3 regions of the [Bacillus] caldolyticus genome follow, and region 1 is predicted to be linked to each of the others. Evidence: a T-box and tRNA genes for the amino acid it is inferred to sense, from the RefSeq annotation. Region 1 holds a T-box; the other regions hold tRNA genes.
The links. A T-box is a leader RNA that pairs with one kind of tRNA and senses whether it is charged. The one in region 1 lies ahead of leuS (leucine--tRNA ligase), so its partner is inferred to be a tRNA-Leu.
Positions count from the first base shown of each region.

Region 2: it has a tRNA-Leu gene. The T-box ahead of leuS (leucine--tRNA ligase) is inferred to sense a tRNA for this amino acid. The anticodon was not compared.
Region 3: it has a tRNA-Leu gene. The T-box ahead of leuS (leucine--tRNA ligase) is inferred to sense a tRNA for this amino acid. The anticodon was not compared.

Region 1 covers NZ_CP025074.1:2,694,908-2,704,209, reverse strand. The annotation lists gene CWI35_RS14075 (IS701 family transposase) at 1-972, opposite strand, end outside; gene CWI35_RS18710 (hypothetical protein) at 1,448-1,576, opposite strand; gene CWI35_RS14070 (helix-turn-helix domain-containing protein) at 1,592-2,866, opposite strand; gene CWI35_RS14060 (rhodanese-like domain-containing protein) at 3,212-3,526, opposite strand; gene leuS (leucine--tRNA ligase) at 3,584-6,001, opposite strand; T-box leader at 6,077-6,298, opposite strand; gene CWI35_RS14050 (MDR family MFS transporter) at 6,390-7,589, opposite strand; gene CWI35_RS14045 (hypothetical protein) at 7,800-7,964, opposite strand; gene CWI35_RS14040 (YtzC family protein) at 7,983-8,246, opposite strand; gene CWI35_RS14035 (tRNA 5-(aminomethyl)-2-thiouridylate-methyltransferase MnmM) at 8,532-9,119, shown strand; gene CWI35_RS14030 (tetraprenyl-beta-curcumene synthase family protein) at 9,167-9,302, opposite strand, start outside.
Region 2 covers NZ_CP025074.1:1,440,545-1,449,846, reverse strand. The annotation lists rRNA gene CWI35_RS07660 (23S ribosomal RNA) at 1-553, shown strand, start outside; rRNA gene rrf (5S ribosomal RNA) at 665-781, shown strand; tRNA gene CWI35_RS07650 (tRNA-Val) at 790-865, shown strand; tRNA gene CWI35_RS07645 (tRNA-Met) at 1,047-1,123, shown strand; tRNA gene CWI35_RS07640 (tRNA-Asp) at 1,129-1,204, shown strand; tRNA gene CWI35_RS07635 (tRNA-Phe) at 1,379-1,454, shown strand; tRNA gene CWI35_RS07630 (tRNA-Thr) at 1,985-2,057, shown strand; tRNA gene CWI35_RS07625 (tRNA-Lys) at 2,241-2,313, shown strand; tRNA gene CWI35_RS07620 (tRNA-Gly) at 2,321-2,395, shown strand; tRNA gene CWI35_RS07615 (tRNA-Leu) at 2,401-2,486, shown strand; tRNA gene CWI35_RS07610 (tRNA-Arg) at 2,492-2,565, shown strand; tRNA gene CWI35_RS07605 (tRNA-Pro) at 2,572-2,645, shown strand; tRNA gene CWI35_RS07600 (tRNA-Ala) at 2,654-2,726, shown strand; tRNA gene CWI35_RS07595 (tRNA-Met) at 2,744-2,820, shown strand; tRNA gene CWI35_RS07590 (tRNA-Ile) at 2,826-2,902, shown strand; tRNA gene CWI35_RS07585 (tRNA-Ser) at 2,922-3,012, shown strand; tRNA gene CWI35_RS07580 (tRNA-Thr) at 3,369-3,444, shown strand; tRNA gene CWI35_RS07575 (tRNA-His) at 3,452-3,524, shown strand; tRNA gene CWI35_RS07570 (tRNA-Gly) at 3,845-3,915, shown strand; tRNA gene CWI35_RS07565 (tRNA-Ile) at 3,922-3,995, shown strand; tRNA gene CWI35_RS07560 (tRNA-Asn) at 4,205-4,279, shown strand; tRNA gene CWI35_RS07555 (tRNA-Ser) at 4,287-4,379, shown strand; tRNA gene CWI35_RS07550 (tRNA-Glu) at 4,384-4,455, shown strand; gene CWI35_RS07545 (B3/B4 domain-containing protein) at 4,756-5,421, opposite strand; gene queG (tRNA epoxyqueuosine(34) reductase QueG) at 5,474-6,616, shown strand; gene CWI35_RS07535 (amidase domain-containing protein) at 6,678-7,541, shown strand; gene trmL (tRNA (uridine(34)/cytosine(34)/5-carboxymethylaminomethyluridine(34)-2'-O)-methyltransferase TrmL) at 7,562-8,035, shown strand; gene CWI35_RS07525 (PrkA family serine protein kinase) at 8,361-9,302, shown strand, end outside.
Region 3 covers NZ_CP025074.1:1,760,710-1,770,011, reverse strand. The annotation lists tRNA gene CWI35_RS09190 (tRNA-Asn) at 597-671, shown strand; tRNA gene CWI35_RS09185 (tRNA-Ser) at 679-771, shown strand; tRNA gene CWI35_RS09180 (tRNA-Glu) at 791-862, shown strand; tRNA gene CWI35_RS09175 (tRNA-Asp) at 895-970, shown strand; tRNA gene CWI35_RS09170 (tRNA-Gln) at 985-1,059, shown strand; tRNA gene CWI35_RS09165 (tRNA-Lys) at 1,344-1,419, shown strand; tRNA gene CWI35_RS09160 (tRNA-Leu) at 1,425-1,506, shown strand; tRNA gene CWI35_RS09155 (tRNA-Leu) at 1,522-1,604, shown strand; tRNA gene CWI35_RS09150 (tRNA-Arg) at 1,681-1,757, shown strand; tRNA gene CWI35_RS09145 (tRNA-Pro) at 1,762-1,835, shown strand; tRNA gene CWI35_RS09140 (tRNA-Gly) at 2,005-2,078, shown strand; rRNA gene CWI35_RS09135 (16S ribosomal RNA) at 2,196-3,753, shown strand; rRNA gene CWI35_RS09130 (23S ribosomal RNA) at 4,435-7,362, shown strand; rRNA gene rrf (5S ribosomal RNA) at 7,480-7,596, shown strand; gene tsaE (tRNA (adenosine(37)-N6)-threonylcarbamoyltransferase complex ATPase subunit type 1 TsaE) at 7,829-8,287, shown strand; gene tsaB (tRNA (adenosine(37)-N6)-threonylcarbamoyltransferase complex dimerization subunit type 1 TsaB) at 8,284-9,024, shown strand; gene rimI (ribosomal protein S18-alanine N-acetyltransferase) at 8,984-9,302, shown strand, end outside.

The DNA of each region.
Region 1 (9,302 bases):
ATCCAGCTTCAGTTGATCTTTCGCCTGCCGGAAAAAGCACTCGATCGTCCAGCGCTGGGCGTAGTAACGCAAGATGTCTTCGTCCCCGAGTTCCCGGTCGGTGCTCAAGATGCAATGAAGATGTTCCGGCGCCATCGGCTGATCCGCCTTCCAAGCCAGCAGCACCACCGCGTCATCGAGGCCATGGATGGCCCCCTCATAGCGATACACGCGATAACGCTCCTGCCCCACCGTGACGAGGCGGGTGTCTTTGGACTCGATATAGCGGGCGAACTGCTTGGCTTGGATGGCGATGCCTTTCGGGTAGAGAATCCGGTTCGTCTTGAGCATCGCGATGACATGGAATCCCTGTTTCAAGCAGGCTTCAATGAGCTTTTTGGACGGATACCACGAATCCATGAGCACATACACCGGCTGAGCCCGCTTCACCTTGAGCGAGGAAAGCATCTCGATCGCCAGGTCGATCTTGCTTTTTCCCGCTTTCTTGTCATACAGGCGGAACGCAAATGGGAACGCCTGCGTGAAGGTGTGCACCATCAGCCAAACGAGCGAATGCCCCCAGACCGATTGATGATCTTTATGCGAGTAGTGCCAGTCGCACCCTTGAATGGCGTGCGCAGCCCGTGACGAAGGCTTCGTTTTTTGGCAAATCGTATCATCAATCGAAACAAAAAGGGGTTGATTCTTCCGTTTGGCCAGTCGTTCGACCTGGGAAAGGATCCACTCTTGAAGCTTCCCAAGCAGCCTTTCCTCGTTCCAAGGGCTTTTCGTGAAAAAGTGACTGAGCGTCGTTCGATGATTCGGATGAAAGCTCCAGTAATGAATATCAGTCAATGTTCCCGAGAATCCCTTGGTGGTCAAGGCATCGACAATATGAATGAGATGCTTGATGACCGATTTGGAAAGCTGCAGCGTCAACCCCAGCGTGAAGAAAAACTTGTGGATTCCTTGGTGATGTGCTAATCTATTCATGAGACATGAACCTCCTTGTGGATAGTTGGTGGTACATCTATTCTAACCAAGGAATCGGGTTCATGTCTCCTTTTTTGTTTAGTTGTCAATTTATGTCAGTGAATTTGCTCATCTACAGTTTTCTAATTATTTATTCTAATAAAAATTTTATTACAATATATTTTGATTGGGTATTGGGAAAATGATCGGGTGACATGCGGCCTGATCCGGCAGCCTATTTTCCGTTTTTCCCTCTTTGCGGCTTTCCGCCTGCGACAAAACGGCCAAAGTGAAACACGACCGACAGCGAAGCTGCCAAGCGGAAAAAACGATTGATCTTTTTCGCTTGAGCCGACGGATTTCCACAGAACGTGCTTTGACGGACAAAACAAAAAACCGACTCATCCCCCGCTTTCGCCCCATGGCGAAAACAGGAGACGGATCGGTTCGAAGAAGATCAACACAGACAGGCAAAGCGCCAATCCAGCCGCTTCTTTTATCGGGCGATCACCGTCGGCGGCGGATGCTCATCTTTAGCCGCTTCTTTCACCCCGATGCCTTGACCAAAGGCTGAAGCGAGGCCAAGGACGGCGAGAACGATGATCACAACGACCCGCTTTTTCACGAGCTTCACCTCCTTTCAAACGCCTGTTTGCGCCCGCAAGAGAGCGCAACTTAATTGATAATATTGGGCCGCCTGCTTGTATTGGCGCCTCCGCATATAACAATCCGCCAAATATTCGGCATACAATGACGCGTCGTCATACTCCTTCTTTTTTTGGAAATAGGGAATCGCCTCCTGTTTGAGCAGCCGCTCTAACCGTTCATCGTCTGCACTCAAAAGCAGCCGGTAAATGGAAAAATGCAAATAATACTCATAATGCTCGGACGCGCCGTTAGGGGCTTGTTCGAGCTGTTTCCACCCTTCCTCGACAGCCATCGACGCTTTGCGATAATGCTTGGCATCGCAATGCACGCGCACGAGCGACAAAAGCGTGATGAGCCGAGCATCCAGCGGGGCGTCCTCTTTATAGATCAAACTGTTCTCGTAATGTTGCACCGCCTCGCGGTATTGACGTTTCATTCCTTTCAAGTGGCCGAGATTGTGTTCCACAATCCCAAGAAGCCGTCGATCATCCACCATCCTCGCCGCCTTTTGGGCCAGCAGACAATGGTCGACCGCTTTGTCGATCTCCCCGCAGCGCCGGTAGCAAATCGCCAGCAGCACATGGCATTCGGCGCTCCGCCGCAAGTCGTATTCCGCCTGGCTGAGCGCCAGCGCGCGCTCGGCGTAATGAAGGCATTGAAACCATTTCCACAGACGGCTGCATGCAAGCGCCGACAAGTAAGCCAAATCGGCCTCCTCCCCGCTCGTTTTCCATTCCCCCTTCAACAACTCTTCTGCCTTTTGATAACAATGCAAGGCGTCGTCATATTTTTCTTGACAATAATATAAAAGCCCAAAAAACTTCCAATAATAATAGCGCATGTCATCACTCAACGACCCATACCAGTCCCGCACGCTTTGCGCCGCCGTTTCCGCCCCCTTTTTGTCGCCAAGAAGCAGCCAATACCGGATTCGCATCAGCTGAAAATAAATCATGGCTTCGGCATCCCCAGACTGCTCGCATCGTTCTTTGACCGTTTCATACAGTTCCCGCGCGGCAGGCACATCACGGTTGGTCATCGCCTTATACCACGACATCACCCATTCGAACCATGAAGGCATTGTTTCGTTTCCACCCGGCCGGATGTCCAGCCGCCGAAACAGCCATTCGAGCACCTCTTGGCTCGGGATGACTTGGTTATTCTCAATTTTCGATAAATAAGAAACCGAAATAATGCCTTCAGCCGTTTCTTCTTGGGTCAGGCCTTTCATCAAGCGGGCGAATTTCAAGCGGTCGCCGAGTTTCAACAGAGAGCTCCTCCTTCGAACAAGTGTCTGATTTTACCGAAAATTATATCCTTTCCTTTTTTTTCTTGCATCACACTTTGGTACTAAAACAAAATGGAAAAAGCGCCCCAAAAAGCTGGGACGCTTTTTCGCTCCTACCCCGCAAGCGGACCGGGGAAGCGCAAGCCGCCGACGCATGAAAAGGCCCGCGGCAGCCAGCCATTCCTCTGCCTCTTGACTGAACGGGGCCGTTCGGATGGATCCATTTCCCATCCGCTGACACGTTCCGTCGTTTTGGTCTCGACAAAAACGGGATCACTTGGATGACGGCCCGCCGCCATGCCCTGTTCTTTGAGCCGGAAGCGCTTATCGCTTCGGCACTGTTTCGCCTTCCCACTCGAGCATGCCGCCCGTCATGTTGCGGACGCGATAGCCAAGCTCTTGCAAGTAGCGGCAGACGTTTTCGCTCCGCCGTCCGGAGCGGCAGACGAAAATATATTCTTCGTTGCGGTCGAATTCCTCAAGCCGATCGGGGATGTCGCCCATTTTAATATGTTTGGCGCCGGGGATCATGCCGAGGGCGACTTCCTCGTCTTCGCGCACATCGACAATGTTCAGCTTTTCCCCGCGTTCGAGTTTTTCTTTCACTTCAGCCGGCGTGATTTCCTTGATCTCTTCCATGGCAGATCGACCCCTTTCGTTGGTGGATCAGGAGCGGGCCGAAGCCCGCCCTCATCATCAGTTGGCGACGATATTGACGAGCTTGCCGGGGACGGCGATCACTTTGCGCACGGTTTTGCCCTCAAGCTGCTCTTTGATTTTTTCATCGGCGAGCGCCCGCTCCTCGAGCGCTTCTTTTGGCAAGTCAACTGGCACGTGCAAGCGCGACCGCACTTTGCCGTTGATTTGCACGACGATTTCCACGACGTCTTCCACAAGCTTCGTTTCATCATACGTCGGCCACGGTTCATAGGCGATCGTGTCCGTGTGGCCAAGCTTTTGCCACAGCTCCTCGCCGATGTGCGGGCAGACCGGCGACAAGAGCTTGACGAAGCCTTCCATGTATTCTTTTTTCATTTGCTCCGCTTTGTACGCTTCGTTGATGAACACCATAAGCTGCGAAATGGCGGTGTTAAAGCGCAAGGATTCGTAGTCTTCCGTCACTTTTTTCACCGTTTGGTGATAGATGCGCTCGAGCGTATCGTTTGCCGGTTCGTCGACAATGTTCGGGTTCAGTTCGCCATTCTCGGTGACAAAGAGCCTCCAGACGCGGTCGAGGAAGCGCCGCGCCCCGTCAAGCCCTTTCGTCGACCAAGCGATCGACGCCTCAAGCGGCCCCATGAACATTTCATACAGCCGCAAGGTGTCGGCCCCATGGCTTTCGATGATGTCGTCCGGGTTGACGACATTGCCTTTTGATTTGCTCATTTTTTCGTTGTTTTCGCCTAAAATCATCCCTTGGTTGAACAGCTTTTGGAACGGTTCTTTCGTCGGCACGATGCCAAGGTCATAAAGAAACTTATGCCAGAAGCGGGCATAAAGCAAATGCAGGACCGCGTGCTCCGCCCCGCCGATGTAGACATCGACCGGCAGCCACTTTTTCAGCTTTTCCGGATCGGCGAGCTGCTTGTCGTTGTGCGGGTCGATGTAGCGCAAATAATACCAGCAGCTTCCAGCCCATTGCGGCATCGTGTTCGTTTCGCGCCGCCCTTTTTTCCCGGTTTTCGGGTCGACAACATTGACCCATTCTTCGATGTTGGCCAGCGGCGACTCGCCCGTTCCCGACGGACGGATTTCATCCGTTTTCGGCAACACAAGCGGCAATTCCTCTTCCGGCACCGGCGTCATCGTGCCGTCTTCCCAATGGATGATCGGAATCGGCTCGCCCCAGTAGCGCTGGCGGCTGAACAGCCAGTCGCGCAGCCGGTACGACACTTTTTTCCGCCCTTTGCCGTGCTCCTCAAGCCAGGCGATCATTTTGTCGATCGCTTCCTGCTTGTTCAACCCGTTCAAAAACTCGGAGTTGATATGCTCGCCATCTCCGGTGTACGGTTCTTTTTCGATATCGCCGCCGGCGACGACTTCTTTCATCGGCAAGTGGAATTTTTTCGCAAACTCGTAGTCGCGCTCATCGTGCGCCGGCACGGCCATGATCGCTCCGGTGCCGTAGCTCATCAAGACGTAGTCAGCGATCCAAATCGGAAGCCGATCGCCGGTAACCGGGTGAATGGCGTACGCGCCGGTGAACACGCCCGTTTTTTCTTTCGCCAAATCGGTGCGCTCAAGGTCGCTTTTGCTTTGAATTTCCTTTAAGTAGGCGTCAACGGCTGGCTTTTGCTCCGGCGTCGTGATTTTTTCAACGAGCGGATGCTCCGGCGCCAAGACGGTGTACGTCGCGCCAAACAGCGTATCCGGACGCGTCGTGAACACGGTGAATGTTTCGTCATGGCCGTGGACGGCAAACTCGATTTCCGCTCCTTCCGAACGGCCAATCCAGTTGCGCTGCATCTCTTTAATGCTTTCCGGCCAGTCGAGCTCTTCCAAATCTTCAAGCAAGCGGTCGGCATAGGCGGTGATTTTCAGCATCCATTGCCGCATCGGCTTGCGGATGACCGGATGCCCGCCGCGCTCGCTCCGGCCGTTGATCACCTCTTCGTTCGCCAGCACCGTGCCGAGCGCCGGACACCAGTTGACCGGCACTTCATCCATGTAGGCGAGCCCTTTTTCATACAGCTTCAAGAAAATCCATTGCGTCCATTTGTAATAGTTCGGGTCGGTCGTATTGATCTCCCGGTCCCAGTCGTACGAAAAGCCAAGCGATTTGATTTGCCGGCGGAAATTGTCGATGTTTTTTTGCGTAAACTCCGCCGGGTCGTTGCCGGTATCGAGCGCATATTGCTCGGCCGGCAGCCCGAACGCGTCCCAGCCCATCGGGTGAAGGACGTTGTACCCTTGCATCCGCTTCATGCGCGCCAAAATATCGGTCGCCGTATATCCTTCTGGATGGCCGACGTGCAAGCCGGCGCCGGATGGATACGGGAACATGTCGAGAACGTAAAACTTCGGCTTGTCATCATCATCGGGCGTGCGGAACGTTTTGTTTTTCTCCCAATAGTCCTGCCATTTTTGTTCAATTTCGCGGTGGTTGAAGCTCATCGCAGCACTCCTCCTATCAAGTTCTACTTGCATCATTGACGAAAATATGTACAAAAAAACCCCCCATCCCCACAGCAAAGGGACGAGAGGCGCGCTTCCCGCGGTACCACCCTTTTTGGCGCGCCAAACGGCGCACCCGCTTTCTTCCTTAACGCGGATGGACGGCCGGCGCTGTCGATGACCGTTCACGCCGGCAACTCCGAGGCGAGTTCACGAGCCGACTTCGGTTGACTCGCACCATCCGTCAACTCTCTGCCGTCCGTCGGGCCCGCTACTGCTCCTCTTCACCGTTATTCGCCTTATTCGCACATGAATCGACCGATGAGTGGACAGAATGACAAATTTATTATTATTTTAAAAAATTTGTCGATCAATTGCAAGCCGAAATCTATACGGAAGCCGCGGTTTTTTCATCCGCGTTCTCCGTCCGCTTCGGGAGCCGACGATCATGCAAAAGCGCGGCCAGCACCGCCAATAAGGCAAACAATGCTAACATCATGATGAGCAGTTTCATTCCAAACAGATCGGCGACCGAGCCGCCGATGACCGGTCCGATCATCCGTCCGGCCGTGGCCGTCCCGTTGACGATTCCTTGGTAAAACCCGGCTTTCCCCGGGGGCGCCCATTCGTTCACCGCGGCCGGAATCGCCGGCCAGACGATCATCTCGGCGATCGTGAGCACAATCATGGACGCGGCAAACTCTGCAAACGAATGCGCCCCCAACAGCATGGCAAACGAAACGGCGAAAATAAAAAAACCGATCACGATTTGCCGCTTCAACGTCGGCATGAAGCGGCGGATGACCGCTGACAACAGCGGCTGGGCCAAGACGATCAACGCTCCGTTGATCGTCCAAAGCAAGCTGTACTGCCCGACTGGTATCCCGAGCTCGCGTGTATAGGCGGCGATCGTCGTCGACCATTGGACATAGCTCAACCAACACAGTCCATAGCCGGCGCAAAGGAGGGCAAACGCCCAGCCCGCGGAGCGGGATGGCGCTCTTTCCGCTTCTCCGGATCGTTTCTTTCTCGGCGGCGGCAAGAGCGGAACGCGGCGCAGCCCGGCCACAACCGTAAACAAAAACGCGGCATACAACAAAAGATTGGCGAAAAAAACGAGCGAGAACGAATATGAAGCGACAAGCCCGCCAAGCGCCGACCCGACGGCGACGCCGATGTTTTGCGCGACATACAAGGCGTTGAACGCCCGCCGCCCCCCTTCCGGCCAAATCGCCCCGGCGTACGCCGACGCGGCCGGAAAGACGACGCCGCTGCCAACGCCGACAAACGCCAAAAACACCGCATAATGCGGCCAACCGTGCCAAACGCTTAAGCCGCCGAGCGCGGCTATCGTCAACATCGCTCCGGCCAACAAAACGCGAAACCCGCCGATCCGGTCAAACAAAAAGCCGCCGGCCAAGCTGCCGATGACGCTTCCCCCAGAGTTGAGCATGAGCACGACACCAGCGACAGCGAGCGGCTGGCCGAGCTGTTCGTGCAAATAGATCGTGTTTAGCGGCCATAGAAACGACGCCCCTGTCACATTGAGCGCCATGCCGACAAGCAGCCACCAAAGAGCGCGGGGCATCGGTCATCATCCTTTTCTGGCTTTTATTTTGAGTTCCGAAATAATTGTAGGGGAAAACAGGAAAAAATGCAATCAAAAAGGCGGAGCGTTCCGATGCGTCCGCCACTTTTTTGCCAAACTAACTCCCCACGGAAACAATGGCTTTTGAAGCGGGGCTCCTGCGCGAAAAGAAGAACAAGTTGGAGCGGCTTCCGCCCCTTTGGCTTGTCGTCACCCGTTCCGCTGCTTGGAGCGGATCGGTTGGCCGCCCGTTTCCTCGTATTGCTTTTTCGCCAGCTTCACCGGGTCAAAGTCTTGACCAAGCTCAAGATCGTTATTGTTTTGGCCGTTGCGTGTTTTTTGTTCCGGATTCGTTTGTTTCAAGCGTCGCTTCATGTTGTGTTCCTCCTCGTTTCAGCGGTCAAGCAAAATCATGTCGTTTTGCAATTGCTCCAGTTGGAGCCGCATCCGATGCAGCTGCTCGCGCTGCTGGGCGTTGCAGCTTCGCGCCAAGTGCGCTAAATCGATGACCGTCTGCTCGAGCATCTGCTGGGCGTTGGTGTATTCGGTGATGTTGTAATGCTCCTGCTTTTGCGCTTCCGTATATTGCTCTTTCGCGTAGCGGATCACATCTTCACACCGCTGCAAAAATTCCTCAACGGATTGTCTTGTCGCCATGCGCTCACCTCGTTTCGTGATATTCCCTCATGTTTACTATGCGCCGCATAGGCCGGCCGTATCACGCCAATGATTGGCAGCGGTCGATTTTCCATGAAGTTTTTGTTACAATGCCGACGTGAGGATCTTCGTTCAGCTCGATCAATGTCGGTCAGCTCAAGGTTTTCTGTCACGCCGGCGCAGAGGATGGAAAGTTTAGGGGAAAAGCGATGGCATCCGACACTTTGGCGCAACGCCACGCCTGCCAACGTAAACGATGAAACGATCACAAGGAGGGGCCAACCGATGGCTTTGATGAACATTTTGCCGTTTGCCCGCTTTTTGCTTGATCAAGCAGTCAACGAAGGCGACATCGCCGTCGACGCGACCGTCGGCAACGGGCACGACACCGTGTATTTGGCCCAACGCGTCGGGGATTTCGGCCATGTGTTCGGCTTTGACATTCAGTCTGAGGCCATCACCGCCGCTTCCGCCCGCCTCGCGAAACATGGGCTATGCGGGCGGGCGACGTTGTTCGAGCGAAGCCATAGTGAACTGCTTGAGGCGCTTCCCGCCGATGTACACGGGCGCATCGCCGGCGCGGTGTTCAACCTCGGTTATTTGCCGGGCGGCAATAAGCAAATCGTCACCCAGCCGGAATCGACGATCGAAGCGGTCCGCCAGTTGCTTTCCGTCATGAAGCCGGGCGGCGTCATCGTTCTTGTCGTCTACCACGGCCATCCGGAAGGAAAGCGCGAACGCGACGCGCTCCTTGATTACGTCCGCTCTCTTGATCAACGGCGCGTCCATGCCTTGAAATACGAATTCATCAATCGGCAAAACAACCCGCCGTTTTTGCTCGCGCTCGAAACCCGGGCGGATAAGGGCGCCTGAATCAATCGGATCCCGCCCCTTTTGCCAATACAAGCAAACGGCCGCCCTTATGAAAAGGACAGCCGTTTTTGCCGCTCCTGCCAAAAGCGGTATGCTTTTCCGTTCCAATAGAAAAACTGCGACGCCGCCCCGCCGGCGCGGACGAGCCGGCGCGCCAGCCGGCGCAGCCCGCGCTGCTTTTTC
Region 2 (9,302 bases), 1.3 Mb from region 1:
TGCGAGACGGACAGGTCGAGCAGGGACGAAAGTCGGGCTTAGTGATCCGGTGGTTCCGCATGGAAGGGCCATCGCTCAACGGATAAAAGCTACCCCGGGGATAACAGGCTGATCTCCCCCAAGAGTCCACATCGACGGGGAGGTTTGGCACCTCGATGTCGGCTCATCGCATCCTGGGGCTGTAGTCGGTCCCAAGGGTTGGGCTGTTCGCCCATTAAAGCGGTACGCGAGCTGGGTTCAGAACGTCGTGAGACAGTTCGGTCCCTATCCGTCGCGGGCGGAGGAAATTTGAGAGGAGCTGTCCTTAGTACGAGAGGACCGGGATGGACGCACCGCTGGTGTACCAGTTGTCCCGCCAGGGGCACCGCTGGGTAGCTATGTGCGGACGGGATAAGCGCTGAAAGCATCTAAGCGTGAAGCCCCCCTCAAGATGAGATTTCCCACCGCGCAAAGCGGGTAAGATCCCTCGAAGATGACGAGGTCGATAGGTCCGAGGTGGAAGCGTGGCGACACGTGGAGCTGACGGATACTAATCGATCGAGGGCTTAACCAAGAAAAGCGCAGGCGAGCGGCTTCTTCCTGAGCACGGTTATCTAGTTTTGAGGGAATGAAAAAGTCTTGACAACAGGTCAACTTTCCTTATAATAAGACTTGTCCATTGTTGCCTAGTGGCTATGGCGGAGGGGAAACACCCGTTCCCATCCCGAACACGGAAGTTAAGCCCTCCAGCGCCGATGGTAGTTGGGGCCAGCGCCCCTGCAAGAGTAGGTCGCTGCTAGGCAATTTCGTGGAGGATTAGCTCAGCTGGGAGAGCACTTGCCTTACAAGCAAGGGGTCGGCGGTTCGATCCCGTCATCCTCCACCATCTTAATATAAAAGCTGACTTACTTTCTCATCATCGCGGGGTGGAGCAACGAGCCTTTGCTTCATCGAATTCGCTTCGAGTTGCCTCGACGCATCGAGCGTCTTTGAATCAGCTTGTAGAGGAAGAGGCAACGAACAACAACACTAAAAGCATTGTGAAAATCAACTTACTTTCTCATCATCGCGGGGTGGAGCAGTCCGGTAGCTCGTCGGGCTCATAACCCGAAGGTCGCAGGTTCAAATCCTGCCCCCGCAACCAAAATTGGTCCCGTAGTGTAGTGGTTAACATGCCTGCCTGTCACGCAGGAGATCGCGGGTTCGAGTCCCGTCGGGACCGCCATTCTTTCAAAATTGTGAAAGATGAAAAATACGGCTCAGCAGCTCATTCGGTAGAGACGAGCATCCGCTTCATCGAATTCGCTTCGAGTTGCCTCGACGCATCGAGCGTCTTTGAATCAGCTTGTAGAGGAAGAGGCACAGAGCAATTCAACGAGCGAGTTAAAAAATAATATATGGCTCGGTAGCTCAGTCGGTAGAGCAAAGGACTGAAAATCCTTGTGTCGGCGGTTCGATTCCGTCCCGAGCCACCATTTTTATCATAGTTCCGAAAGAAGGTTCCCGCTTCATGCAAAGCTAAGTGGGAGTAGTTCACAGACATGTCAGATGTTCAAACCACCCCGGCTTAGTTCAATGGGTAGCGACGAACATTCGCATCGTCGAGTCTGTTGCGAGTTGCCTCGACGCACTCAGCTTCCTCGAATCAGCTTGCAGAGGAAGAGGCACAACTAGGCAGACAACATGAGTCACTAGCTAATTTTAAATGTGCCGGCTTAGCTCAATTGGTAGAGACGAGCATCGGCATCATCGAATTGGCTGCGAGTTGCCTCGACGCACTCAGCTTCCTCGAATCAGCTTGCAGAGGAAGAGGCACAACTAGGCAGACAACATGAGTCACTAGCTAATTTTAAATGTGCCGGCTTAGCTCAATTGGTAGAGACGAGCATCGGCATCATCGAATTGGCTGCGAGTTGCCTCGACGCACTCAGCTTCCTCGAATCAGCTTGCAGAGGAAGAGGCACAACTAGGCAGACAACATGAGTCACTAACTAATTTTAAATGTGCCGGCTTAGCTCAATTGGTAGAGCAACTGACTTGTAATCAGTAGGTTGCGGGTTCAAGTCCTGCAGCCGGCATTCTTATTCCTTAATAACCCCTTAAGCCATTAAGGCGGCAACCGCGAGCCATTAGCTCAGTAACGAGCGCTGCATCTTCGAGTTTGCTTCGAGTTGCCTCGACGCACTTGGCATCTTTGAATCGGCTGGGAGAGGAAGAGGCAGGTAGAGTGAAACGAAGCTGTAGAGTGTTATCCTAACCATGAGCCATTAGCTCAGTAGGTAGAGCATCTGACTTTTAATCAGAGGGTCGGAGGTTCGAGTCCTCCATGGCTCATCGTCTTGCGGAAGTAGTTCAGCGGTAGAACACCACCTTGCCAAGGTGGGGGTCGCGGGTTCGAGCCCCGTCTTCCGCTCCACTTCCGCCGGGGTGGCGGAATTGGCAGACGCACAGGACTTAAAATCCTGGGGTAGGTAACTACCGTGCCGGTTCGAGTCCGGCCCTCGGCACTTGTGCGCTCGTAGCTCAATTGGATAGAGCATCTGACTACGGATCAGAAGGTTAGGGGTTCGAATCCTCTCGAGCGCGTTTTGTCGGGAAGTAGCTCAGCTTGGTAGAGCACACGGTTCGGGTCCGTGAGGTCGCAGGTTCAAATCCTGTCTTCCCGATTTATCATGGGGCCTTAGCTCAGCTGGGAGAGCGCCTGCTTTGCAAGCAGGAGGTCATCGGTTCGATCCCGATAGGCTCCACCTTTTGACTTAAATTTGGCGGTGTAGCTCAGCTGGCTAGAGCGTACGGTTCATACCCGTGAGGTCGGGGGTTCGATCCCCTCCACCGCCACCATTATCGGACCTTTAGCTCAGCTGGTTAGAGCAGACGGCTCATAACCGTCCGGTCGTAGGTTCGAGTCCTACAAGGTCCACCATTATTATTGTTGCTTTTTTGGAGGAGTACCCAAGTGGTTGAAGGGGTCGGTCTTGAAAACCGAGAGGCGCCGCAAGGCGCGCGGGGGTTCGAATCCCTCCTCCTCCGCCATGCACTTTAAAATCGTGCCGGCTTAGCTCAATTGGTAGAGACGAGCATTCGCATCGTCGAATCTGCTGCGAGTTGTCCCGACGCATCCCACTTCTTTGAATAAGCTTGCAGAGGAAGGGACACCGAGCATTTGACTTCCTCGAATTAGCTGGGAGAGGAAGAGGCACAACTAGGCAGACAACATGAGTCACTAGCTAATTTTAAATATGCCGGCTTAGCTCAATTGGTAGAGACGAGCATCGGCATCATCGAATTGGCTGCGAGTTGCCTCGACGCACTCAGCTTCCTCGAATCAGCTTGCAGAGGAAGAGGCACAACCAGGCAGACAACATGAGTCACTAGCTAATTTTAAATATGCCGGCTTAGCTCAATTGGTAGAGCAACTGACTTGTAATCAGTAGGTTGCGGGTTCAAGTCCTGCAGCCGGCACCAGAACGAGGCGACTATGGCGAAGTGGTTAACGCACCAGATTGTGGCTCTGGCATGCGTGGGTTCGATTCCCACTAGTCGCCCTTTTCATTATATTCTATATTTGCGGGTGTAGTTTAGTGGTAAAACCTCAGCCACGAGCATCTGCATCATCGAATCTGCTTCGAGTTGCCCCGACGCATCTGGCTTCTGTGAATCAGCTGGTAGAGGAAGGGGCATGGAAGCAGCGTGGCGGATGTTCAACTAAATGATATGCGGGTGTAGTTTAGTGGTAAAACCTCAGCCACGAGCATCTGCATCATCGAATCTGCTTCGAGTTGCCCCGACGCATCTGGCTTCTGTGAATCAGCTGGTAGAGGAAGGGGCATGGAAGCAGCGTGGCGGATGTTCAACTAAATGATATGCGGGTGTAGTTTAGTGGTAAAACCTCAGCCTTCCAAGCTGATGTCGTGGGTTCGATTCCCATCACCCGCTTTTTATGGGCCTATAGCTCAGCTGGTCAGAGCGCACGCCTGATAAGCGTGAGGTCGGTGGTTCAAGTCCACTTAGGCCCATTATTTTCCATTGAATATTTTTGGGTCATTCGCTATAATAATGGGCGAACAATGCCCCATCGTTCCACAGCAAAATCGGAGCGACGAGCTTCACATCTTCGAATTCGCTGCGAGTTGCCTCGACGCATCTCGCTTCCTTGAATTAGCTGGCAGAGGAAGAGGCAACGAGCACATTTGGAAGATGTGCATAACATATAGTTATTCATCATTCCGCAATAGCTCAGCGGTAGAGCAACCGGCTGTTAACCGGTAGGTCGTAGGTTCGAATCCTACTTGCGGAGCCATTTCTTTGGAGAAGTACCCAAGTGGCTGAAGGGGACGGTTTGCTAAACCGTTAGGTCGCAGTTTTGCGGCGCGCGGGTTCAAATCCCGCCTTCTCCGCCATAATGGCCCGTTGGTCAAGTGGTTAAGACACCGCCCTTTCACGGCGGTAACACGGGTTCGAATCCCGTACGGGTCACTGGTTGCTGGCACCAGAGATTCTGGTGCCCTTTTGTACAATTTCTTTTGTCGATTTTTGCGTTTTTTTCTTGCGATGCGTGTGGAAGTCTGTTATAATATCTCTCGTTAGCTTTAAAATTACGTTATGATTGTTGGGGACAACGCAGTGTTTCGTTTCGTTAAAGAACGAGGCATTGCGTTTTTTTCTTTATCACCCTAAACCGAGAAGACCCCCACTTCCACGCGTGAGCGTAGGTGGGAGAGAGTTCAAGTAGGGAGGGAGTCCCCCGTTTCCAACAGCAGGAAAGTGGGGGGAAGATCAAATGAACAATTGGGCGTCGGCTTCGCCGCCATGAATTTGCACAAACATCGTTTGGATGGCTTGAAGCTGGCGCTTGGCGGTTTCTTCTGGCGTTGATGGGAGAAAGTAAACGATTTGCAAAGCGTTTTTCGTTTCTCTCGTCACGGCGGTCCGCTCCGAATCGACGATCGGACTGCCAAACGGCCCTCGTTCATCTTTGCTGACGAGTTTGTTGGCAAAGTTGACTGTGCGGCCGTTTAACGCGATGTATTCATCTTGTTCCGTGCCGATCGTGAGCGTCACTGTCCCGTTGATGCGGTCTAGATCATAGATGCCGAGCGGAATTTTATAATAGAGTGAAAAAAAGTTGTTTATGTCCGCCGCTGAATGGATAGGCGGAATGAAGCTTTTTTTCTGGATGCGTCGGTACAGGCTTTCACTTGACGGTCGATAGCGGCTTGGGTCCGTTCCGATTTGTTTGAAAGTACGGCGCCATTCGACCATCTCAGGGATGTCGGCAATCGACTTTTCCTGCAGCTCGATGTAAAGAGATTCTTGAAACAGCTCAAGCCTCCCCCTTAACATTTGCGGTGAATCGCTGACCTCGATATGATGATAGCGGATGACGCCGAATTTACCAGAAGGAAGGCGTTGCTTTAGTTGTTCTGATATCACGCATTTCATCTTGATCACCTCGGATTTCATTTTACCATATATGACGAAAGGAGGGAAAACGATGGATGTTATGGCATTAAAGCAGGAAGTCATTGAGTACAGTCGGTCAATCGGCATTGATAAAATCGGATTTGCGAGCGCTGATCCGTTTGTTGAATTAAAGGAACGGCTGCGCCGCCAGCAGGAGCTCGGCTATCAGTCCGGTTTTGAGGAACCAGATATTGAGAAACGGACGAATCCTTCATTGCTTCTTCCGGAAGCAAAATCGATTATTGCCATTGCTCTTGCCTATCCGTCTAAAATGAAAAATGCGCCGCGGGGGACAAAGACGGAACGGCGCGGCGTTTTTTGCCGCGCTTCATGGGGAAAGGACTACCACGATGTGTTGCGGGAACGTTTGCAGCAGCTCGAGGAGTTTTTGCTGGCCAAAGTGCCCCATGCCCGCGTTCGCTCGATGGTGGATACCGGAGAGCTCGCTGATCGGGCGGTGGCGGAACGAGCAGGGATCGGTTGGAGCGGCAAGAACTGCTCTATTATTACACCGGAGTTTGGATCGTATGTGTATTTGGGAGAAATGATTACGAATATTCCATTTCCCCCTGATGAACCGGTTGAAAACCGATGCGGCACGTGCACGAAATGCATTGATGCCTGCCCGACCGGGGCGCTTGTGCAAGGGGGGCAACTGAACGCACAGCGGTGCCTTTCCTTTTTAACGCAAACGAAAGGCTTTTTAGCCGACGAGTTTCGGGAGAAAATCGGGAACCGGCTGTACGGCTGCGATACATGCCAGCAAGTCTGCCCGGAAAATAAGGGGAAAGACTTTCATTTGCATCCAGAATTCGAGCCGGATCCGGAAGCGGTAAAGCCGAAGCTCATCCCGCTGCTTCAGATGAGCAACCGTGAATTTAAAGAAACATTTGGGGCCATGGCGGGTTCATGGCGTGGGAAAAAGCCGATTCAGCGCAATGCCATTCTGGCGCTCGCCCATTACAAAGACCAAACCGCGGTGCCGCACTTACTGCGTTTGTTGAAAGAGGATAGCCGTCCCGTCATCCGCGGGACGGCGGCGTGGGCGCTCGGGAAAATCGGGGATCCAAGCGCTAAGCCTTACTTGGAGGCCGCGCGGCAAACGGAGGCGGATGCCGATGTGATCGCTGAGATTGAAAAAGGACTGAAACTGTTGGCTGAGGCAAAGGAATAGGGAAAAAAACGCAGCTTCCCCACATAAGGTAGTAACAAAAACGAAAGTGGTGGAAAGCAGCATGAAAAAACAGTTGCGCGCGTGGTTGGATGAGCGAGCCCGCTCGTTTGTGTCGGAAAGCAATATCCGAAGCGAAGAGGCGGCAAGAAAGCAACGGCTTTGCCAAAAGCGCGGTGCGGAGATCGTCCGTTGCACGATCCGGGGACAAATTGTCGGCAGGCAGACCATCGAGCGGGAAGCGAAAGTTATGTATATTGCCCACCATCAATTTTTAATTAAGCAAAGGGGTTCACTATATATAGAAGAACAGGTTGAGGAGCGATGCGCCTGTTTTGTTCGCGGTGAGCTTGTAACTGATGAACCGATCAACCGGTTGGGGGGGGATATGGAGGCGCCGCGCGTCGAACGAGAGCAATGGACGGGGGAGCGTCTTTCTTACCAGTATGACCGCGCCCGGGCGGTGCGGTATGCGGAAACGTGGTGGAATCGGCATAACCCGGTGTTTCCGTCGTTTCCGGTGGATTGCACGAATTTTGTCTCTCAATGCTTGTATGCAGGCGGGGCGCCGATGACGGGCTATCCGAACCGGGCGAGGGGATGGTGGTGTCAACACGGAAGTTGGAGTTACAGCTGGGCTGTGGCCCATGCTTTTCGTTGGTATTTGAGCGGGTCGCGCATCGGCTTGCAGGCGGTGGAAGTGGCGGAGCCGGAGCAATTGATGGCAGGTGATGTCATCTGTTATGATTTTCAAGGGGACGGACGCTTCGACCACTCAACGATTGTGGTGGCGAAAGATCAGAACGGGATGCCGCTTGTGAACGCCCATACGACAAACAGCCGAATGCGCTATTGGTCGTATGAAGATTCAAGCGCCTATACGCCGAACATTCGCTATAAGTTTTTTCACATCATCGATCGCAAATAAACGTTGCTGAGGTGAAGGAAATGCCGCTTCATGTAGTGCTATACCAGCCAGAAATTCCAGCCAATACTGGAAACATCGCTCGTACGTGCGCAGCAACCGATACGTCGCTCCATTTGATCCGCCCGCTCGGTTTTTCTACGGATGATAAAATGTTAAAGCGCGCCGGGCTTGATTATTGGCCGTATGTCAATATTTCGTATTATGACTCGCTTGACGAACTATTCGCCCGCTTTCCGGAAGGGGAGTTTTATTTCATTACGAAATTCGGGCGCCGGTATTATGATTCGTTTGATTTCAGCGATACAGAAAAACATATTTTCTTTGTGTTCGGCCGTGAAACGACCGGACTGCCGAAGGAGCTGCTTGAGGCCAATATGGACCGTTGCCTTCGCATCCCGATGAATGACAAAGTGCGCTCGTTAAACTTGTCGAACACGGCGGCCATTTTAGTGTACGAAGCGTTGCGCCAACAACGGTTTTATGGGTTGTCATAAACAAAAAAACGACCTTCGCTCTGGAGGTCGTTTTTTTGGTCTTATTGTCTGACGCCTGGTTTGTCTTCATAGCCAGCGGTGAAAATGGCCGTCAAAAACGCAATGATAACCCCTAGCACAAGCAAAGTGCGCATCGTTTGTTCCTCCTTCATAATGAAAGTGGCAGGCGTTTCCCCTTTTATTATAGCGAATATGGCCAAGCATGTGAATGACCGCAGTTGGTTGTTAGGAGACAAAATTTTTTTTTGCGGCGAATGATACGGGACATCCTCGCATAAATTGTAATAATCTTGCTGTTAGACATCCAAGGGTGAGGAGGTCCTTTATGGATATTTTGCAAAAAATCGCCCGGTATCGGGAAGAAGAAGAAAAGTTGAAATGGGAAGGAACGTTTGCTGAGTATTTAAAGATTTTAAAAGAAAAGCCGTGGGTGGCCCAGTCGGCTCATTCGCGTGTTTATAATATGATCAAAGATGCTGGGGTCGAAGAGGTGAATGGGCGGAAACGATATAAGTTTTTCAGCCAGCACCTGTTCGGGCTTGAGGAGGCGCTTGAGCGGCTCGTTGAGGAATATTTCCACCCGGCGGCGAAGCGGCTTGATGTGCGGAAACGGATTTTGCTGCTGATGGGGCCAGTTGGCGGCGGGAAGTCGACGCTTGTGACTTTGCTAAAGCGTGGGCTTGAAGAGTATTCAAAAACAGAGCGCGGCGCGGTGTATGCCATTAAAGGGTGCCCGATGCATGAAGATCCGCTTCACCTCATTCCTCACCATTTGCGCGACGATTTTTACCGCGAATACGGCATTCGCATCGAAGGCGAGCTGTCGCCGCTCAATATGATGCGGCTTGAGAAAGAGTACGGCGGACGCATTGAAGACGTGCTAGTGGAGCGCATTTTCTTCTCGGAAAACCGCCGCGTCGGCATCGGGACGTTCAGTCCGTCTGATCCAAAATCGCAAGACATCGCCGATTTAACGGGAAGCATCGATTTTTCAACGATCGCGGAATACGGCTCCGAGTCCGACCCGCGCGCGTACCGGTTTGACGGCGAGCTGAACAAAGCCAACCGCGGGATTATGGAATTTCAAGAGATGTTAAAGTGCGATGAAAAATTTCTTTGGCATTTGCTGTCGCTGACGCAAGAAGGCAATTTCAAGGCTGGGCGGTTTGCTTTAATCAGCGCCGACGAATTGATTATCGCTCATACGAACGAAACGGAATATCGGTCGTTCATCGCCAACAAAAAGAACGAGGCGCTCCATTCGCGC
Region 3 (9,302 bases), 930 kb from region 1:
AAAATATCTCTATGTCGAATATTACAGTTTTACACATTTTGAAGCTCAGGTATTTTCAGAGTAGATGCAATTTGAAACTTTAACATTTGCAGCTTTTCCATAGCCTCGGCATTTGATCGACTGTCGGGCGACTGAACAACGCCGCTTTCAGACCCATGCATGGGTCTGTGAAGCGGGTGGCTGTTCGGTCTTCCGTCACGCCTTGGTGTTCGTCAGTCGAGAAAATAGACAAGCTGCCTTTTCGTCAAGAATTGTTAAACTATAATGTCCAGTCAACGCCAATAATCAAACAAAACATTTTGCGAAAAAAGGTTGACAATCAGGATGATCGTGTGCTAAATTATAAAAGCCGTCGCTAAACGGCGGAAAACAGCAGAGGAAGTTGCGGGAAAACGTATTGACAAACGACAAGTTGCTCAATATAATAAACAATGTCGATTGTCAAACATCATTCCGCAATAGCTCAGCGACGAGCCTCACATCTTCGAATTGGCTGCGAGTTGCCTCGACGCATCTCGCTTCCTTGAATTAGCTGGCAGAGGAAGAGGCAACGAGCACATCGTAAAGATATGCATGACATATAATTTTTTCATCATTCCGCAATAGCTCAGCGGTAGAGCAACCGGCTGTTAACCGGTAGGTCGTAGGTTCGAATCCTACTTGCGGAGCCATTTCTTTGGAGAAGTACCCAAGTGGCTGAAGGGGACGGTTTGCTAAACCGTTAGGTCGTGGCTTTACGGCGCGCGGGTTCAAATCCCGCCTTCTCCGCCACTCCAATACGTATATGCGTGGCCCGTTGGTCAAGTGGTTAAGACACCGCCCTTTCACGGCGGTAACACGGGTTCGAATCCCGTACGGGTCACTGAATAGCGCGGGGTGATCCCCGCGATTTGTGGTCCCGTAGTGTAGTGGTTAACATGCCTGCCTGTCACGCAGGAGATCGCGGGTTCGAGTCCCGTCGGGACCGCCATTGCACTAAATCGCTGGGCCATAGCCAAGCGGTAAGGCAACGGACTTTGACTCCGTGATGCGCTGGTTCGAATCCAGCTGGCCCAGCCATTTTTATGTGTTAAATACATGAGCCATTCGCTCAGTAACGAGCGCTACATCTTCGAGTTCGTTGCGAGTTGTCCCGACGCATCTTGCTTCCTTGAATATGCTTGTAGAGGAAGGGACATCGTTCACTGTGAGTGTATACCCAACCATGAGCCATTAGCTCAGTAACGAGCGCTGCATCTTCGAGTTTGCTTCGAGTTGCCTCGACGCACCTAGCTTCTTTGAATAGGCTGGCAGAGGAAGAGGCAGGTAGAGCTAGGTAGTACCTGGAGTGTATACCCAACCATGAGCCATTAGCTCAGTAGGTAGAGCATCTGACTTTTAATCAGAGGGTCGGAGGTTCGAGTCCTCCATGGCTCACCATATTAGCGGGTGTGGCGGAATTGGCAGACGCACCAGACTTAGGATCTGGCGCCTCACGGCGTGGGGGTTCAAGTCCCTCCACCCGCACTGATTAGTCAATATGCGGTCGTGGCGGAATGGCAGACGCGCTAGGTTGAGGGCCTAGTGGGGGCGACCCCGTGGAGGTTCAAGTCCTCTCGACCGCATTTTTTAGATAAACTATTGACAGCAACACAGCGAGTTGCTAAAATATAATCCGTCTCTTTGGTGCAATAATCTATTGCGCTCGTAGCTCAATTGGATAGAGCATCTGACTACGGATCAGAAGGTTAGGGGTTCGAATCCTCTCGAGCGCGCCATCATCGGGAAGTAGCTCAGCTTGGTAGAGCACATGGTTTGGGACCATGGGGTCGCAGGTTCAAATCCTGTCTTCCCGATTTTGTTAAACTAAATATTATGCGGGTGTAGTTTAGTGGTAAAACCTCAGCCACGAGCCTTCACTTCGCCGAATACGCTTCGAGTTGCCCCGACGCATCCAGCTTCTTTGAATCAGCTGGCAGAGGAAGGGGCATGAAAGATTGTGATGGGTGTTTCATCAAAAAATATGCGGGTGTAGTTTAGTGGTAAAACCTCAGCCTTCCAAGCTGATGTCGTGGGTTCGATTCCCATCACCCGCTCCATGAAGAGTCCATAGGATTATTTCGTTCCTTGAAAACTGAACGAAACGAAGCGCAACGAAAAGCGGAGGCCGCTTAGCGCCTTTGGTGCTGCGGCTGAAGCAAAAAGCCAATCAACTTTCTTTGGAGAGTTTGATCCTGGCTCAGGACGAACGCTGGCGGCGTGCCTAATACATGCAAGTCGAGCGGACCGGATCGGAGCTTGCTCTGATTTGGTCAGCGGCGGACGGGTGAGTAACACGTGGGCAACCTGCCCGCAAGACCGGGATAACTCCGGGAAACCGGAGCTAATACCGGATAACACCGAAGACCGCATGGTCTTTGGTTGAAAGGCGGCCTTTGGCTGTCACTTGCGGATGGGCCCGCGGCGCATTAGCTAGTTGGTGAGGTAACGGCTCACCAAGGCGACGATGCGTAGCCGGCCTGAGAGGGTGACCGGCCACACTGGGACTGAGACACGGCCCAGACTCCTACGGGAGGCAGCAGTAGGGAATCTTCCGCAATGGGCGAAAGCCTGACGGAGCGACGCCGCGTGAGCGAAGAAGGCCTTCGGGTCGTAAAGCTCTGTTGTGAGGGACGAAGGAGCGCCGTTCGAAGAGGGCGGCGCGGTGACGGTACCTCACGAGGAAGCCCCGGCTAACTACGTGCCAGCAGCCGCGGTAATACGTAGGGGGCGAGCGTTGTCCGGAATTATTGGGCGTAAAGCGCGCGCAGGCGGTCCCTTAAGTCTGATGTGAAAGCCCACGGCTCAACCGTGGAGGGTCATTGGAAACTGGGGGACTTGAGTGCAGGAGAGGAGAGCGGAATTCCACGTGTAGCGGTGAAATGCGTAGAGATGTGGAGGAACACCAGTGGCGAAGGCGGCTCTCTGGCCTGCAACTGACGCTGAGGCGCGAAAGCGTGGGGAGCAAACAGGATTAGATACCCTGGTAGTCCACGCCGTAAACGATGAGTGCTAAGTGTTAGAGGGGTCACACCCTTTAGTGCTGCAGCTAACGCGATAAGCACTCCGCCTGGGGAGTACGGCCGCAAGGCTGAAACTCAAAGGAATTGACGGGGGCCCGCACAAGCGGTGGAGCATGTGGTTTAATTCGAAGCAACGCGAAGAACCTTACCAGGTCTTGACATCCCCTGACAACCCAAGAGATTGGGCGTTCCCCCTTCGGGGGGACAGGGTGACAGGTGGTGCATGGTTGTCGTCAGCTCGTGTCGTGAGATGTTGGGTTAAGTCCCGCAACGAGCGCAACCCTCGCCTCTAGTTGCCAGCACGAAGGTGGGCACTCTAGAGGGACTGCCGGCGACAAGTCGGAGGAAGGTGGGGATGACGTCAAATCATCATGCCCCTTATGACCTGGGCTACACACGTGCTACAATGGGCGGTACAAAGGGCTGCGAACCCGCGAGGGGGAGCGAATCCCAAAAAGCCGCTCTCAGTTCGGATTGCAGGCTGCAACTCGCCTGCATGAAGCCGGAATCGCTAGTAATCGCGGATCAGCATGCCGCGGTGAATACGTTCCCGGGCCTTGTACACACCGCCCGTCACACCACGAGAGCTTGCAACACCCGAAGTCGGTGAGGTAACCCTTACGGGAGCCAGCCGCCGAAGGTGGGGCAAGTGATTGGGGTGAAGTCGTAACAAGGTAGCCGTACCGGAAGGTGCGGCTGGATCACCTCCTTTCTAAGGACGAAGAAAAGCGGAAGCGCCGCGTTTGGCTCTCGAAGCCAAATGTTCTTCACCCGCAGGGGTGCTTGCACCCCGAGGGGGAAGGTTATTTGGCAGAAGAGAGCCAGGCGCTGGAGCTAGACATCAGTCGTTATTCAAAGCAAAACGCGCTTCTGTTTCGTTCAGTTTTGAAGGAATGAGAAATTCCTTCAGTTGCTTTGCATCTGTGCCTGCGTCTGCTAGCAGGTTCAGGGAAGCAAGATTCCTCGGCACAAAGCCGCAAGGAAGTTTGTTCAAAGAAGTCGCTTTGCGTCTACAAACGGATTCGAGGAAGTGGGATTCCTCGATGCAAGACTGCAGAGAAGTGAATTCAAGAAGCAGTCTCGTTTGCGTCTGCGTCTACAAGTGGATTCGGAGAAGCCGAATTCCTCGGCGCAAACCAGCGAAGAAGCGAATTCAAAGGAGCTACTTTGCATCTGCGTCTTCTAGCAGATTCGAGGAAGCGGGATTCCTCGATGCAAGACTGCAGAGAAGCAAATTCAAGAAGCAGTCTCGTTTGCGTCTGCGTCTACAAGTGGATTCGGAGAAGCCGAATTCCTCGACGCAAACCAGCGAAGAAGCGAATTCAAAGGAGCTACTTCGTTCCTTGAAAACTAGATAACCGATAAAGCAAAGGAAGAAGCCGAGAGCGCAATAGGTTAAGCTGGAAAGGGCGCACGGTGGATGCCTTGGCACTAGGAGCCGATGAAGGACGGGGCAAACGCCGAAACGCTTCGGGGAGCTGTAAGCAAGCGTTGATCCGGAGATGTCCGAATGGGGGAACCCACTGTCCGTAATGGGGCAGTATCCATGCCTGAATCCATAGGGCATGGAGGGCACACCCGGGGAACTGAAACATCTTAGTACCCGGAGGAGAAGAAAGCAAATGCGATTCCCTAAGTAGCGGCGAGCGAAACGGGAACAGCCCAAACCAAGAGGCGTGCCTCTTGGGGTTGTAGGACCGCTCACGATGGGAGTGAGAAAGGAACGGGGTAGACGAACCGGTCTGGAACGGCCGGCCAGAGAAGGTGAGAGCCCTGTAGTCGAAACTTCGTTCCCTCCCGAGCGGATCCTGAGTACGGCGGGACACGAGGAATCCCGTCGGAAGCAGGGAGGACCATCTCCCAAGGCTAAATACTCCCTAGTGACCGATAGTGCACCAGTACCGTGAGGGAAAGGTGAAAAGCACCCCGGGAGGGGAGTGAAAGAGAACCTGAAACCGTGTGCCTACAAGTAGTCAGAGCCCGTTGATGGGTGATGGCGTGCCTTTTGTAGAATGAACCGGCGAGTGACGATGGCGTGCGAGGTTAAGCCGAAGAGGCGGAGCCGCAGCGAAAGCGAGTCTGAATAGGGCGTGAAGTACGTCGTCGTCGACCCGAAACCAGGTGATCTACCCATGTCCAGGGTGAAGGCCGGGTAACACCGGCTGGAGGCCCGAACCCACGCACGTTGAAAAGTGCGGGGATGAGGTGTGGGTAGGGGTGAAATGCCAATCGAACTTGGAGATAGCTGGTTCTCCCCGAAATAGCTTTAGGGCTAGCCTCGGGTTTAAGAGTGTTGGAGGTAGAGCACTGATTGGGCTAGGGGCCCTCAACGGGTTACCGAACCCAGTCAAACTCCGAATGCCAATGACTTATGCCCGGGAGTCAGACTGCGAGTGATAAGATCCGTGGTCGAGAGGGGAACAGCCCAGACCGCCAGCTAAGGCCCCGAAGTGCACGTTCAGTGGAAAAGGATGTGGAGTTGCCGAGACAACCAGGATGTTGGCTTAGAAGCAGCCACCATTTAAAGAGTGCGTAATAGCTCACTGGTCGAGTGACTCTGCGCCGAAAATGTACCGGGGCTAAACGTGCCGCCGAAGCTGCGGGATGACCGTTGGTCATCGGTAGGGGAGCGTTCTAAGGGCAGAGAAGCCAGACCGGAAGGACTGGTGGAGCGCTTAGAAGTGAGAATGCCGGTATGAGTAGCGAAAACAGAGGTGAGAATCCTCTGCGCCGAAAGCCTAAGGGTTCCTGAGGAAGGTTCGTCCGCTCAGGGTTAGTCGGGACCTAAGCCGAGGCCGAAAGGCGTAGGTGATGGACAACAGGTTGAGATTCCTGTACCACCTTCTTCCCGTTTGAGCGATGGGGGGACGCAGGAGGATAGGGCGAGCAGGCGGCTGGAAGAGCCTGTCCAAGCCGTGAGGCTGATCCGCAGGCAAATCCGCGGATCATAAGGCTAAGCGGTGACGGCGACGGAGTAATCCGGAAGTCCCCGATTTCACACTGCCAAGAAAAGCCTCTAGCGAGGGAAGAGGTGCCCGTACCGCAAACCGACACAGGTAGGCGAGGAGAGAATCCTAAGGCGCGCGGGAGAACTCTCGTTAAGGAACTCGGCAAAATGACCCCGTAACTTCGGGAGAAGGGGTGCTCTTTGGGGTGAAGAGCCCTGAAGAGCCGCAGTGAAAAGGCCCAAGCGACTGTTTATCAAAAACACAGGTCTCTGCGAAGCCGAAAGGCGACGTATAGGGGCTGACACCTGCCCGGTGCTGGAAGGTTAAGGGGAGCGCTTAGCGGAAGCGAAGGTGCGAACCGAAGCCCCAGTAAACGGCGGCCGTAACTATAACGGTCCTAAGGTAGCGAAATTCCTTGTCGGGTAAGTTCCGACCCGCACGAAAGGTGTAACGACTTGGGCGCTGTCTCAACGAGAGACCCGGTGAAATTATACTACCTGTGAAGATGCAGGTTACCCGCGACAGGACGGAAAGACCCCGTGGAGCTTTACTGCAGCCTGATATGGAATTTTGGTATCGCTTGTACAGGATAGGTGGGAGCCTGGGAAGCCGGAGCGCCAGCTTCGGTGGAGGCGGCGGTGGGATACCACCCTGGCGGTATTGAAATTCTAACCCGCACCCCTTAGCGGGGTGGGAGACAGTGTCAGGCGGGCAGTTTGACTGGGGCGGTCGCCTCCCAAAAGGTAACGGAGGCGCCCAAAGGTTCCCTCAGAATGGTTGGAAATCATTCGGAGAGTGCAAAGGCACAAGGGAGCTTGACTGCGAGACGGACAGGTCGAGCAGGGACGAAAGTCGGGCTTAGTGATCCGGTGGTTCCGCATGGAAGGGCCATCGCTCAACGGATAAAAGCTACCCCGGGGATAACAGGCTGATCTCCCCCAAGAGTCCACATCGACGGGGAGGTTTGGCACCTCGATGTCGGCTCATCGCATCCTGGGGCTGTAGTCGGTCCCAAGGGTTGGGCTGTTCGCCCATTAAAGCGGTACGCGAGCTGGGTTCAGAACGTCGTGAGACAGTTCGGTCCCTATCCGTCGCGGGCGGAGGAAATTTGAGAGGAGCTGTCCTTAGTACGAGAGGACCGGGATGGACGCACCGCTGGTGTACCAGTTGTCCCGCCAGGGGCACCGCTGGGTAGCTATGTGCGGACGGGATAAGCGCTGAAAGCATCTAAGCGTGAAGCCCCCCTCAAGATGAGATTTCCCACCGCGTTAGGCGGGTAAGATCCCTCGAAGATGACGAGGTCGATAGGTCCGAGGTGGAAGCGTGGCGACACGTGGAGCTGACGGATACTAATCGATCGAGGGCTTAACCAAGAAAAGCGCAGGCGAGCGGCTTCTTCCGACGGTTATCTAGTTTTGAAGGAATGAATTTCCTTCTTGACATTGTTTGTTTTTCAAGTATAATAAATGATGTCAAAATCCAACCGCTTGCCTAGTGGCTATGGCGGAGGGGAAACACCCGTTCCCATCCCGAACACGGAAGTTAAGCCCTCCAGCGCCGATGGTAGTTGGGGCCAGCGCCCCTGCAAGAGTAGGTCGCTGCTAGGCAGCTTCATTCACCAGGGAGTTTCGACACGCCTCATTCCCTTTTTCTTTTTAGGGGCGATTGCGCAACAGGGCGATCTGTCAGCGAGCCAAAAGGCTGCGCGGGATCGTCCTTTTTGTTTTTCCCTTTCTCCTATGCCTATTTTTCGTTTTGGAAGTGGCGGCAAGATGTTCGGATATGATACAATTTCAAAAGCAAGAGTGAAGATGATAAAAGGGGATAAGGTAGAACAAAATGAAAAAAATTGAAATTTTGGTGCATTCTCCGGAAGAAACGAAGTCGGTGGCCCGCCGGCTGGCGGAACATCTTGAGCGGGGAATGGTCATCGCATTAGAAGGTGATCTCGGGGCGGGAAAGACGACGTTTACGAAAGGTCTTGCTGAAGGGCTGGGCATTACGCAAACGGTCAATAGCCCAACGTTTACGATTATTAAGCAATATGATGGTCGGCTTCCGCTTTATCATATGGATGTATACCGACTTGAAGATGAATGGGAAGATCTTGGATTTGACGAATATTTTGCTGGCGATGGTGTTACGGTTGTTGAATGGGCGCATTTGATCGCCGGCCAGTTGCCTGAGGAACGGCTGACCGTTTTCTTGTTTCATCGTGGCGGCGATGAGCGGTTGCTTCGCTTTGAGCCGTCGGGGGAGCGTTATGAACAGTTGTGCAAGGAGATTTTTCCGTCATGAAAGTATTGGGAATTGATACATCGAATATGCCGCTTGGCATTGCGTTGGTAGATGGTGATGTCGTGAAAGGGGAATTCATCACCAATGTGAAAAAAGACCATTCATCCCGGGCGATGCCAGCCATTGAGTTGTTGCTTCGACGATGTGACGTTGCTCCGAAAGATCTCGATTTAATCGTTGTAGCGAAAGGGCCGGGGTCGTATACCGGGGTACGGATCGGCGTGACGATTGCGAAAACGCTTGCCTGGTCGCTCGGTATTCCGATCGCTGGAGTATCAAGCCTTGAGGTGCTCGCCGCCAATGGCCGCTATTTTCCTGGGGTGATCGTTCCGCTGTTTGACGCGCGGCGCGGACAAATTTACACCGGGCTTTATCGCTACGAAGGCGGTGCGCTCCGCTGCCTTGAGGCGGACCGCATTGTGGCGGCGGATGAGTGGGCGCGTCGGTTGAGCGAGCGGGAAGAGGATGTATTGTTCATTGGTGCGGATGCACCGCTATATAGCGATTTGTTTCGGAGCCATTTAGGCGAACGGGTTCACGTGGCCCCGCCGTCTTTGGCGTTGCCGCGTCCGAGCGAGTTGGTGATGCTCGGCAAACAAAAAGAGCGCGAGAACGCCCATGTGTTTGTACCGAACTATCTCCGCCTTGCCGAGGCGGAGGCGAAATGGCTCGCGAAACAAAAAGGGGAACAGAACGATGGGGATCAATGTTCAATTTCGGCCAATGACTGTTCATGACATTGATGAGGTCGTGCAAGTCGAGCAGGCATCGTTTACTGCGCCTTGGAGCCGTGAATCGTTTTACAACGAGCTCATGTACAACCGCTATGCCAAATATATCGTCATGGTGTACAACGGGCAGATCATCGGGTATGGCGGGATGTGGCTTGTCATCGATGAGGCGCATGTGACGAATGTAGCCGTGTTGCCGCAGTTTCGCGGGCAAAAGCTTGGTGAAGCGCTCATGCGACGCCTGATGGACATGGCCAGGCAGCACGGGGCGGCGACGATGACGC